DNA from 2 places in the Variovorax sp. GW823-FHT04B03 genome. Region 2 is predicted to be linked to the other one. Evidence: riboswitches for the same ligand, from Rfam matches in the RefSeq annotation. Region 2 holds a riboswitch; the other holds the start of a gene.
The links. Region 2 has a riboswitch for cobalamin ahead of AC1RAD_RS14510 (TonB-dependent receptor domain-containing protein). Riboswitches for the same ligand answer to the same signal wherever they lie in the genome.

Region 1 (3,618 bases), on a different contig from region 2:
CAGCGCCAGGTCGAGCGTGGCCTCGATGCCTTCGGACGACTGCTTGCCGATCTGCTGCACGACTGTCGGGTCGTTCGCGTCGCGCGACAGCAGCTTGGTCTTCTCGATGCGGTAGGCGGCCACGCTCCAGGCGCCGCGGCCCTCGGCCAGCTGGCGCTTGTAGCCCACCTCGACCTGCTTGCCCACGCTGAGCTCGAACGGCACCTGCGTGGCGGACGTGCTGATGAGCCCGGTGAGCGGATCGGCCGCGCGCGCCACCTGCGCATAGAACGACTGTGCGGCGTCGGGCGCGTAGACCACGCCCAGGCGGCCGGTGGCGTACTCGAAAGTCTTGTCCAGGCGCGGGGCGCGGTTCTGCGGGTCGGTGCGCACGATCTTCGCGTGGTCCCAGCGCAGGCTGCCGACCACCGACCATTGCTCGTTGAAGGCCAGCTTGTCTTCGGCGAAGAAGGCGTAGGTGCTGGTCTTGGTCTTGTAGCGCGGCAGGTAGGGCGTGGGCGAGACGTAATAGCCGGGGTTGAAGACGAAGGCGTCGACCACCGAGCGCCCGCCATAGGGCGTGTCGCTCGAATTCAGGAAGTCGATGCGGTTGGCGTCGAAGCCCACCAGCACCTGGTTCTTCAGGCCGAACAGCGCGTGCTTGAAGGTGGCGTCGGTGCGGTTGCCGATCTGTTCCTGGTCGTGGCCGATCTCCAGGTAGTCGCCGCGCGTCACGCGGTTCGTGGTGGCGCTGTAGGTGTAGGTTTCGCTGTCGCGCCAATGGCGCTTGCTGTCCAGGCGATAGAGCTGGTTGCGCACGGTGACGGCGTCGTTGGGCGTCCACTGCGCATCGAGGCGGGTCCAGCGGTCGCGGTACTTGACCTCGGCGTCGTCGAGGTTGTAGTTCTGTTCGCGGTTCAGGCTGCTCAGGCGGCCGTTGACGAGCGGCACGCCGAAGTAGCGCTGCGGCGTCTGGCGGCCCTCGTCGTGCGAGAGCGTGAACTGCAGCCGCGGCGACACATCGAGCCGCACCGCACCGCCCACCGCCAGGCTCTCGGCCTCGCCGCGCTGCATGAAGCCGTCGGTCTTGCGGTGGCTGATGTCGAAGCGGTACGAGAGCATGTCGTTGATCGCCCCGCCGCTGCCGAAGGCGACCTGGCGCGTGGCGTCGGAGCCGACGGTCACGAGCGCCTCGTTGCGAATCGGGCCGCGCGTGGGCTTCTTGGGCACCACGTTGATCGCGCCGCCGATGGCGCCTTCACCGAACATCACCGAGGCGGCGCCGCGCAGCACCTCGATGCGGTCGGTCGACCAGGTTTCGAACGGGAAGGTGACGGTGCCCGCGCCCACATACAGGCGCGTGCCGTCGTACAGCTGCATCACCGAGCCGTGGCCGTTGAAGCCGCGCGCCGACAGCGACGAACCGCCGTTGCCCGGCGCGGGCGAGCCCGTGATGCCGGTGGCGCGGCTCGCGGCCTCGACCACCGACACGTCGCCGCGCGCGCGGATGGTGTCGCCAGTGAGCACCTCGATGCTGGCCGGCGTTTCGAGCGGCGTGAGGCCCAGGCGGCTGCCGGTCTGCGTGGGTTCGTCCAGGGCCAGCGGCGTGTGGCGGCTGGCTTCGACCTGCACGGGCGTGAGGCTGGGGCGACCGGTTGTGTCGCCCGATTGGGCCAGGGCGGGCCCGCATGCGAGGCCGAGCCCCAGCGAAAGACCTGAAAGACCCGAAAGGCGCGCCCGCTGCAGGGGTGGGCCCGAGCGATCGCGCGGTGGCGATGCAATGCGATTCATCCGACTTCTCCTGTGGCCCGCGTCCCCGCAGGCTCCTGACCGATCGCGGACGCCGAGGGAGAAGAGACGAGGGGCGGTGCCGTTTCGCGCGAGGGAAAAGCGGCAGGCCCGGACACGCACTCCCGCAGCATCCGAAGGCGGTTGCGAAGGCCGGTATCCGGGCTCGCGGAGTGCGTCGGGATGCAATGCATGCACCTCGGCGCCGAAGCCCTCGCCTTCCCACGCCGAAGCGCAGTGGCTGCCCCAGCGAAAGATCGCCGGGGCCTGAGGGTGTCGATGTCCGCTGACCGTTGCGGGGGCAGCGCAGGAATGGAAGGGTCGTTCGAAAAAACGACGCCTCGCACCTGCTTCCCGTTTAACCCCGCCGCCAATCCTGTGACTGGTCGTGCAGGGCACCTTCGAACCGTGGGGTGTTGGACGACACCGGTGTGAACCAATGTTTCCAACCGCCGGGATTATAGGGAGCGCCCTGCGGCGGCGCCCCTGCGGGCCCCGTCAGGCGGGCTTGCCGTCGGGCCCGAACAGCCGCCGCAGCACCGCCACGCCGGCCACCAGCGCATTCGAATACGTGGCGTAGGGCTCGTGGGCGGCTTCGAGCGGCACGTACACATGGGTGGAGTCGCCGGGCGAGCCGTCCACGGCCTCCATCAGCACCCAGTAGAACTCCCCTTCTTCCAGTTCGTGGACGGTGAGTGCGATGTCTCTCGGCGAAGGCATGACGGTCAGAAATGAAACAGGGAATGAACCCGCCTTTGAACGGGCCGGGGGCTGGCGCGGTTGTCAGCGTCAGTACTAGGGGTTCTCCTACAGTGCATGGACGCCGCGCGGCCTAATGTTAGGGGTGGGGAGTTGCATCAGAACAAGGAGTCAGCATGAAACATTTCACGCTTGAACCCAACATGCGCGCCGCCTTCGGTGGCGCGTTCTACCCGACCGGTTACTCCCTGGTGATGTTTCCGAGCGTCGAAGACGCCAGCCGCATCGGCCACGGGCTGATCGCGAAAGGCATCGTGAGCGGCGACGAGGTCTACCTGATACCGGCCGAAACCGTCCTGGCGGAAATCGCGCCGACCGTGCATGCCTCGCACAGCCCCCTGCCCTCCGCCGGCACCGACGGCGACACGGTGCGCGCCTTCATCCAGCTGGCCCACGAAGGCCACACGGGCCTGCTGATCCGCACCAAGGACGGCGCCATCACCGAGCGCGTGATGGAACTGGTGCGTACCGTGCCCTACTCGATCGCCGAGCGTTATCGCACGCTGGTGATCGAGGACCTTTGAATCGTCAAGCCGGCACCGCCATCGCGGCGGCGCGCTGCACCACATCGCGGGCCATGGCCTGGGCGAGTTCCTGTTCGCCCAGGAACACCTTCGCGTCGGTTTCGGCGGCCAGCAGGCGGGCTTCCTGCTCGTTGTGGCTGCGCACCACGGTCTGGATGGTGGGGTTCAGCGTGCGCGCGGTTTCGATCATCTGGCGCACGTTCATGGCGTCGGGCGTGGCCACCACGAGCACACGGGCGCGCGCCACGTGCGCCTGGATCAGCACCGCCGGGTCGGCCGCGTCGCCCCACACGGCCGGGATGCCGGCCTCGCGCAGCTTCTCGACCAGCTCGCGGTTCTGCTCGGCCACCACGTAGGGGATGTCGTTCGTCTCGAGCTCGGCGGCGATGCGCCGGCCCACCCGGCCGTAGCCGACCAGCACCACCTGGCGCGACAGGTACTTGGCCTCGGTGGTCATGGGCAGCTCGGCCAGCGGGTCGCTGCGCGCGTCGAGTTCGCGTGCGAACTTCGAATGCGCGTGCAGCCATTTCTGCAGCGGCGCGATGAGGCTGAACCACAGCGGGTTGGT
Region 2 (3,618 bases):
GCGTCCAGCCGGCGATGCGCCAGTCGGCGCCCAGCGTGCCGTGGGCCCGCGCGCGGCGTGCCAGCAGGTGGTCGGTGGCGAGGTCGCGCGGGTCCTGGTAGTCGAGCGAGGCGCGCAGCGTGACGTCGCCGATGCGGTGGCCGCCCGTGAGCGTCACGCCCTGGTAGCGCGCGCGCGCCGTGCTGGCGTAGCAGCCGAACGACGACTGGCAGCCCTTGGCGCTGCCGTCGAACACGATCAGGTTCTGCACGCGGTTGCGGTACAGCACGATGCCAGCCTGCGTGGCGCCGGCCGTGTACTGCAGGCCCAGCTCGACGTTGCGGCTCGACTCGGGCTGCAGGCTCGCCAGGCCGTATTCGCTGAAGCGCTGGTACAGCGTGGGCGCGCGGAACGCGGTGCCGGCCGACACGGTGGCGCGCAGGCTCGGCGTAATCGCGTAGCCGTAGGCGGCGCTGCCGGTGGTCTTGCCGCCGAACTCGCTGTCGTCGTCATGGCGCACATGCAGCTGCAGCGAATGCGGGCCCTGCACGTAGCCGTAGCCCAGTGCGGCGGCGTTCTGCGAGCGGTCGCGCGAGAACAGCTTGGCCGAGGTGGTCGGCGCGTTCTCGAGCGCGTCTTCGCGGCGCTCGAGCGTGGCGGTCACCAGGTGCGCGCCGAAACGGAATTCGTTCTGGAACAGGTAGCCGCGCAGGCGGGTTTCGGTGCGATAGAACGAGGGCTGGGTCTTGTAGACGGTCTGCGAATCGGTCACCTGCAGGCGGGTGCTGTAGATGTCGTTCCACTTGGCCGACCAGGTCAGGCCGGCGGTGCGCAGTTCGTTGGTCGACACGTCGTTGCGGAAGGTGATCGGCGGCTTGGTGCGAAAGCTCACCGACGGGTCGTAGGCCGTTTCGGTGTTGCTGGTGAGCAAGGTGGCGTCGATGCGCTGGTCGGGCGTGATCTGGAAACCCAGCTTCAGGTTGCCCGAGGTGCTGCGGTAGCCGTCGCGGTCGGGGTTGGTGAAGCCGTCCTTCGAGGGCGTGCGCTTGGCGATCGGCTGGATGTTGAAGCCCTTGCTTTCCTCGTGCGCCACGCCGAACGAGTAGTCGAGCAGGCCCGACTTGCCGCTCACGCCGCCTTCGATCCGGCGCAGGCCGTGGCTGCCGAAGCCGATGCCGGCGTAGGGCGACACGCCCTCCTCGCCGCGCTTGGTGAAGAGCTGGATCACGCCGCCCACGGCGTCCGAGCCGTACACGGCGGCGGCCGGGCCGCGCAGCACTTCGATGCGGTCGATCTGCGCGAGCGGAATGCCTTCCCAACCGGCGCCGCCGGTCGATTGCGAATCGATGCGCACGCCATCGAGGTAGACCGCGGTGAAGCGCGATTCGGCGCCGCGGATGAACACGCTGGTGGCGTTGCCCACGCCGCCGCTGCGCGAGATCTCCATGCCCGGCAGGCGCGCCAGCACGTCGGCCACGCCGGTCGCGCCGCTGCGCTCGATGGTCTTGCGGTCGACGATGGAGACATCGCCCACCAGGTCCGACAGCGCCTGCGGCGTGCGGTTGGCGGTGACGACGGTCTCGTCGAGCGTGGCAGGTGCTGCTGCGGCGGCTTGCGCCTGCGCGGCCAGCGGCACCAGGGCCAGGCCGCCGAAGGCCGAAGCCAGGGCAAGTGTCAGCGGCAGGCACGCGGGACGGTTGCGGCGCACGCTGGCGCGGCCGCTGGAGAGGGAAACACAGGAAATCATGGGGTGAACCGAACGAACTTCTATGCCCTGGCCGGCTTCCCCGCCGGCGCCATGGGCGTCATGGCTGCCGATGCGGCAGCCGCCTTGTTGGCCGGTATCCGGGCTGGCAGATCGACCCTTTGCCGCCTTCCCAGGCACCTGTTTCAGGGCGCCCAGTGGCTGGATGGAAAGGGGTGACGCGTTGCGGCGTCGTCTGCTTGACCGTTGCGGGGGCAGCGCAGGCGGCTTCGGCCCCGGGGGGCGTCCACTCCTGCTTCCCGTTGAACTGCGCCGTGCGAACCACGCCGCGAGCACCAACGGGCAGGATTTTAGGCCCACGGGGCGGCCACGCCACACCCGGTTTGATCACTGGCGGCGCAGGCCCCAGAATCTCGGCCACGTCCGGCGCGCGCCCGCGCGGTGCGCCGGATGTTCCGAATTCCCGGGAAACTACAATCGCCAACCATGCCCGCCTCCAGCCCCATCGACCAGATCGCCGAGCGTGTGGAACGCCTGCTCGTGCGTCACGAAGAGGTGCAGCGCACCAACGCGCTGCTGCAGGAACAGGTCGATGCGCTCACGCGTGAACGCGACGGCCTGAAGTCGCGGCTCGCCGCGGCCCGCACCCGCCTCGATGCCCTGCTCGAACGGCTGCCGGCCGAACCCCCTTCCGAAGATTCCCATCACGCATGAAGCAGATTGAAGTACAGATCATGGGCCAGAGCTATTTGCTCGGCTGTCCCGACGGCGGCGAAGCGCAACTGCGCGAGGCCGTCGACCGCGTGGACGCGGCCATGTGCAAGATCCGCGACGCGGGCAAGGTGAAGGCCCGCGACCGCATCGCGGTGCTCGCCTCGCTGAACCTGGCTTTCGATCTCGCGGCCCAACAGGCCGCTGCTGCCGCCGCACCGGCCCCCGTCGCGGCCAGCAGCACGGAAGAAACCGCCACCGACACCGACCCGAAGGCGGCCCAGCTCATTCAGAGACTCGATCAGGCCCTGGCGGGCGATGGACATTTGCTCTGAGGGCACGCGGCCCGGCACATCCGGGGCGTAAAATCCGTTTTGTCTGCAGACGTGTCGGGCTTAATATTTCCTTGTTCCAATGCTCTCCGGAGCCGGGCTTGGTACATCGCTTGACGGGCGTGATCATCTCGCGTCAGATGAACCCGAAGTCCTGCTGCCCTCGCCCACCTGAACCCTGGTTCAGGATGCGGGTCCGGCACACCATCTGCAGACACCTTTTCCCGCCACGGCCCCCTGCTTCACCGCACGGGGCCGTTGCTTTTTCAGCCGCTCGTTCTTTCCCCATCCTCCCGTGAACCTCGCCGCCCTGCTCGACCCGCTCCTGATCGCCGAACTCGCCGCGCTCGGCCTGGGCACCGGTTTCCTCGCCGGCCTGCTGGGCATCGGCGGCGGCATGCTGATGGTGCCGTTCATCACGATCATCATGGGTCAGCGCGGCGTGCCGGCCGACTTGGCGGTGAAGATGGCAATCGCGACCTCGATGGCGACGATCATCTTCACGTCGGTGTCCAGCGTGCGCGCGCACCACAAGCGCGGCGCGGTGCGCTGGGACATCGTGCAGCGCCTGGCCCCCGGCATCGTGATCGGCAGCCTCGCGGGCAGCCTGGGCGTGTTCGCGCTGCTCAAGGGCACGGCGCTGGCCATCTTCTTCGCGCTGTTCGTGGGCTTCTCGGCCACGCAGATGTTCCTCGACAAGAAGCCCAAGCCCACGCGCCAGATGCCCGGCACCGGCGGCCAGCTCGCGGCGGGCGGCGTCATCGGCTTCATCTCGGGCCTGGTGGGCGCGGGCGGCGGCTTCATCAGCGTGCCGTTCATGACCTGGTGCAACGTGGCGATCCACAACGCGGTGGCGACCAGCGCGGCGCTGGGCTTTCCCATTGCGGTGGC

Region 1: another riboswitch for cobalamin. It lies ahead of AC1RAD_RS12055 (TonB-dependent receptor); the one in region 2 lies ahead of AC1RAD_RS14510 (TonB-dependent receptor domain-containing protein).

The regions. Positions count from the first base shown of each region.
Region 1 is NZ_JBXAIT010000002.1:699,759-703,376, forward strand. Features, by position in the region: gene AC1RAD_RS12055 (TonB-dependent receptor) at 1-1,611, opposite strand, end outside; cobalamin riboswitch at 1,902-2,184, opposite strand; gene AC1RAD_RS12060 (hypothetical protein) at 2,266-2,487, opposite strand; gene AC1RAD_RS12065 (hypothetical protein) at 2,643-3,050, shown strand; gene AC1RAD_RS12070 (cation:proton antiporter domain-containing protein) at 3,055-3,618, opposite strand, start outside.
Region 2 is NZ_JBXAIT010000003.1:296,109-299,726, forward strand. Features, by position in the region: gene AC1RAD_RS14510 (TonB-dependent receptor domain-containing protein) at 1-1,726, opposite strand, end outside; cobalamin riboswitch at 1,799-2,039, opposite strand; gene AC1RAD_RS14515 (hypothetical protein) at 2,171-2,398, shown strand; gene AC1RAD_RS14520 (cell division protein ZapA) at 2,395-2,730, shown strand; gene AC1RAD_RS14525 (sulfite exporter TauE/SafE family protein) at 3,023-3,618, shown strand, end outside.